Regions from separate parts of the Microbacterium sp. NPDC077391 genome, predicted to be linked through region 2. Evidence: riboswitches for the same ligand, from Rfam matches in the RefSeq annotation. Region 2 holds a riboswitch; the other holds the start of a gene.
The links. Region 2 has a riboswitch for thiamine pyrophosphate ahead of AB0O65_RS09665 (ECF transporter S component). Riboswitches for the same ligand answer to the same signal wherever they lie in the genome.

Region 1: linked by a shared signal. The riboswitch ahead of thiM (hydroxyethylthiazole kinase) and the one ahead of AB0O65_RS09665 (ECF transporter S component) in region 2 are both predicted to bind thiamine pyrophosphate.

What each region holds. Positions count from the first base shown of each region.
Region 1 covers NZ_JBFBMI010000005.1:13,955-16,400, forward strand. The annotation lists gene AB0O65_RS12555 (bifunctional hydroxymethylpyrimidine kinase/phosphomethylpyrimidine kinase) at 1-582, opposite strand, end outside; gene thiM (hydroxyethylthiazole kinase) at 579-1,442, opposite strand; TPP riboswitch at 1,434-1,527, opposite strand; gene AB0O65_RS12565 (NAD-dependent epimerase/dehydratase family protein) at 1,601-2,446, opposite strand, start outside.
Region 2 covers NZ_JBFBMI010000003.1:306,945-309,390, forward strand. The annotation lists gene AB0O65_RS09660 (D-alanyl-D-alanine carboxypeptidase) at 1-959, opposite strand, end outside; TPP riboswitch at 1,034-1,143, shown strand; gene AB0O65_RS09665 (ECF transporter S component) at 1,148-1,780, shown strand; gene AB0O65_RS09670 (ABC transporter ATP-binding protein) at 1,783-2,446, shown strand, end outside.

The DNA.
Region 1 (2,446 bases), on a different contig from region 2:
GGCGGAGACGACGGCGACCCCTGCCGCCCCCGCCTGGCGCAGCGCGGCGACGTCGTCGGTCCGGATGCCGCCGATCGCCACGACCGGCACCGGGCTCTCGGCGGCGAGCGCGGCGAATCCGTCGAGGCCGAGAGCAGGCGGGTGGTCCGGCTTGGTGCTGGTGGGTCGGATCACTCCGATGCCGACATAGTCGACGGTCCCGGCGGGCAGCGCGCGCACGGCGGCGAGGTGAGCGGACGTGTTCGCGGTGAGTCCGATCAGCGCGTCGGGTCCGAGCAGACGCCGAGCCTCGGCGACCGGCATGTCCGATTGTCCGACATGCGCTCCGTCGACTCGCGCTCCCCGCCGTCGCGCCTCGAGAGCCGCGTCGATCCGGTCGTCGACGACAAGCGCCGCGCGGCCGTCGATCACGTCGCTGAGGGCGATGAGCTGCTCGATCACCGACGCGTCGGAGGCGCTCTTGTCTCGCAGCTGCACCACGCTCACGCCCCCGGCGACGGCCTCGCGGACCGTGTCGACGACACCGCGTTCGCCGCACAGGGCGGAGTCGGTCACCAGGTGGATAGACAGGTCACGGGTCATCTCGCGACCTCCTCGACGAGCGCATCGTGCTGCTCGACCCGCGCCTCGGCGGCGATGTCGGTCGGGTCGATTCCGGCGAGGGCATCGAGCAGGCCGACCGCGAAGCTGCCGGGCCCGTCGGCGACGCGAGCCGCGTGCTCGGCTGCCAGGGTGTAGACGAGCGTGGCCGCCGCGACCGCCTCCAGGGCGTCCGCGTCGGTGTCACGCGCAGCGCCGAGGAAGGCGGCCATGAGCGCCCCGAGGGCGCAGCCGCCGCCGGTCACGCGGGTGAGCAGTGCATCCCCGTTCGCGACCCGGATGACGCGCGTGCCGTCGGTGAGGAGATCGACCGGCCCGGAGACGGCGACCACGGCGCCGAAGCGGGTGGCGAGGGAACGAGCCGCATCCAGCGCGGCGTCCGGGTCATCCAGCGCGTCCACCCCTCGCCCGCCCGAGCCGCTGCCGGCCAGCGCGAGGATCTCACTGGCGTTGCCGCGCACGGCCGTCGGCCGCAGCCGCACCAGCTCGCCGGCGAGGGCGGTGCGCACGGGGAGGGCGCCGACCGCGACCGGGTCGAGGACCCACGGCGTGCCCGCGTCGTTCGCTCCGGCGACGGCTTCACGACTGGCCGCCCGCTGCTCCGGCGTCGGGGTGCCGAGGTTGATCAGCAGACCCGAGGCCAGCCGGGCGAACATGCCGGCCTCTCCGACGATGTCCACCATCGCGGGCGACGCGCCCGCGGCGAGGAGCACGTTCGCGGTGAAGCCCGTGACGACGGTGTTCGTGATGCAGTGCGTGAGCGGCGGTATCTGCCGCACACGGGTGAGAAGCTCGGCGGAGACCGCCGGGATACGGACGGATGGACGCAGCGGATCGCACATGGGCGACATCCCTTCGCTAGTACGAACTAGATCAGGTTCGACGGGTGTGATCTCAGCCGCGGATGCGGCACCCCGTGTCACTGCCCGCGAGTCTAGCGAGGACACCGACCGGGGCGGCCGGAATGACGCTCCGTGTCAGGGCGACATGTCAGGGCGACTCAGCTGGGCGACGTCAGCTGGGCGAGGAGAGCGAGCTCGTCCGCGCGACTCAGGCCCGCGCGGCGCGCACGGTCCAGACCCCTGGTGCGCTCGTCGTCGAGAACCGCGCGGATCGTCTCGGCGAGCGGGCGGTGCACCCCTCCGGCCGCCCGGTAAGCGGAACTGTCACGGCGCATGAAGCCGGGCATGTCGGCGGGCAGCCAGAGAGGAAGCGACCTCTCCCCCATCCAGTACTGCACGCCGTGCCCCTCCAGCCACTCGTCGCTCGCCTCCCGCAGCTCCCCGGTGTGTCCCGCCCCGGCACGGATGCGGCTGAGCAGCTCGGCGAGCGGATGCACGTCTCCGATGGCGTTCATGACCCCTTGCCCGAGCTCACCGACGACGACGTCAGCCAGGTCGTCGACGTCGACCACCTGCACGGAGCGGTCGGCCGATTCGGGCACCAGCACGGGCTCGCTCCCCGCCCGGGCGAAAGCCGCCGGCCAGTACCCGAAGCGGTCGCTCGGGTCGCCCGCGCCGACGATGAGTCCAGGGCGCACGATCAGCGCGTTCTCGACCAGCGCCGTCACGGCGTCTTCCGCAGCGACCTTCTGCGCACCGTAGTCGTACGCGTCGCCGCGCTGGGCCGGCGCGTGACGCAGACCCGACTCGTCGAGCCCGTCCGTCACGTCGTCCGCGTACACCGACAGGGACGACACGTACGTCCAGTGATCGGCGCGGTCGCCGAGCGCGGCGAGCGCCGCGGTGACGTGATCGGCGCGCGAGGAGACGTCGACCACCTCGATCCAGTGCTGCTCGGCGAGCGGGTCGTAGACACCGGGGTCGTCCCGATCGCCGCGGCACAG
Region 2 (2,446 bases):
GGGGAGGCGAGGGTGACGCCCTCGATGCCGCGGTCGCTGAGCCACTTCGCCGACGCCTCGGCGAACCCGCGCTGCGAGCCCCAGATCTCCTTCGCGAGGCGGTCGATGTAGTTGTTCGCCGAGCCCAGCATGACGCCCTGCAGCATCTGATACTCGGTCAGGCTGCCGCCGACCGGCACATCGAGCGACGACTGGTCCATGCTGCGGTAGCGCCAGAACTCGCGGGCGTCCGCGAGGGTGAAGGCGAAGCTCGGGCCCTGCTCGCCGACCTTCAGCGGCAGCTCGTCGAGCACCATCATCACGCTGACCACCTTCGAGATGCTCGCGATCTCGCCGGCCGACGCGGTGGACGCGACCGGTGTCATGCCCTGGATGCCCACGGCCGCACTGCCCGTGGTGGGCCACGTCATGGTCGCGGCCGGAGCGGGAGCGATCTCGATGGTGGATGCCTCGACCACCGGCGCCACCTCGTCCAGCGGCCACAGCAGCATGGTCGAGACGTACGCGCCGCACAGCGCGAGGACGAAGCCGAGCGGCAGGAGCACGCGAGGACGACGCCACTCCGGGGTGAGCCGGGCGCCGGCGAAGAGGTCGCGCGGCTGCGCCCCCCGGGCGTGCTCGTCGAGCAGGTCGGACGGCTCCAACCAGGTCAGTGCTGTGGGCGGGCGGGTGGCGTCCGCCCACTCCGTCTGAGACTCACCGCCCGTGTGCGACTCCTCGGCTGCGCGGGGCTCCTCGGCTGCGCGGGAGCGGGTTCCCGCGGGCTCCGCGGTCGGCAGCGCCGCGTCGGGGGCATCCGCAGCCGCAGCATCCTCGACGGCGAACCGCTCCGGTCCGAGGCTCTCGCCGAACGCGGGAAGCGCCGCCGCACCGGCGGAGGGATGCTCGGCACGTGCGCGAGTGCGCTCGCGCACGGCACGGCGCGTCGCCGGCGTCGTCGACTTGGGGGGAGGTGTCACGCGACCACGCTACAGCCCGGTGTTTCACGGAACGAAACGCCCGCCCCGGATGGTGGCGACCGGGGCTATGATCGTGCCATCACCACGGGAGTCCGGACAGCCGGGCTGAGAGGAAGCGATCCGCGCTTCGACCGTCGAACCTGATCCGGATCATGCCGGCGCAGGGAGGAGTTCAGATGAGCACGTCCATGTCCGCGTCCACCGCGCAGACCACCCCCGCACCCGCCGCTCGCAACCTGCGCTGGCGCGTCGTCGACATCGTCGTCGCCGCCGTGCTCGGCGTCGCGATCGGCCTGCTGTTCTGGGGCTGGAACATCATCGGCGGCGCCTGGTTCGGGGCCGCCGACGCCCTGACCCCCGGATTCGGCGGCATCGCCGTCGGCATCTGGCTGATCGGCGGCGTCATCGGCGGACTCGTGATCCGCAAGCCCGGCGCCGCTCTCGTCGTCGAGCTGATCGCCGCGATCATCTCCATGCTCATCGGCAACGTGTGGGGCGTGTCGACGGTGCTCTCCGGGCTCGTGCAGGGTCTCGGCGCCGAACTGATCTTCGCGCTGTTCCTCTACCGCCGGTTCGGCATCGTCGTCGCCGCCCTCTCGGGCGTGGGTGCGGCGGTGGCCGCGTGGGTCTTCGAGATGTTCTATGGCTCGTCGCCGAACTTCCTCAAGAGCATCGAGTTCAACGCGATCTACCTCGGTGCGCTCGTCATCTCGGGTGCGCTGCTGGCCGGCGTGGTCGGCTGGCTGCTCGTGCGCGCGCTCGCCTCGACGGGGGCGCTGAGCCGGTTCGCGGCCGGCCGGGAAGTGCGCCAGGAGGTCTGAGCGTGTCGTCTCCGGCTCGCGTCACCGCGAACGGGTGGGGCTGGCGCTACGCCGGCCGACGGCTGCCCGCGGTCAGCGACGTCTCGTTCACCATCGAGCCCGGCGAGCGGGTGCTGCTGCTGGGTGCCTCGGGCGCCGGCAAGTCGACGCTGCTCGCCGGCCTCGCCGGCGTGCTCGGCGACGCTGATGAGGGCGAGCGCACCGGTGCGCTGCTCGTCGACGGGGCCGCGCCCGAGTCGCAGCGAGGGCGGATCGGCCTGGTGCTGCAGGACCCGGATGCCGGGGTCGTGCTGTCGAAGGTCGGCGATGACGTGGCCTTCGGCTGCGAGAACCTCGGCGTGCCGGCAGACGAGATCCCCGGCCGCGTCGCATCGGCGCTCGAGTCCGTCGGTCTCGATGTGCCGCTGGATCGTCCCACGAAAGCCCTCTCGGGTGGCCAGAAGCAGCGCCTCGCGCTGGCCGGCGTCCTCGCGATGCAGCCCGGTCTGCTGCTGCTCGACGAGCCGACCGCGAACCTCGACCCGGCCGGGGTGCGGGAGGTGCGCGACAGCGTCGGCAGGGCGCTGGAGGCCACCGGCGCCACGTTCGTCGTCGTCGAGCACCGCACCGAGGTCTGGCTCGATCTGCTGACCCGCGTCATCGTGCTCGCCGCCGACGGCGGCCTGC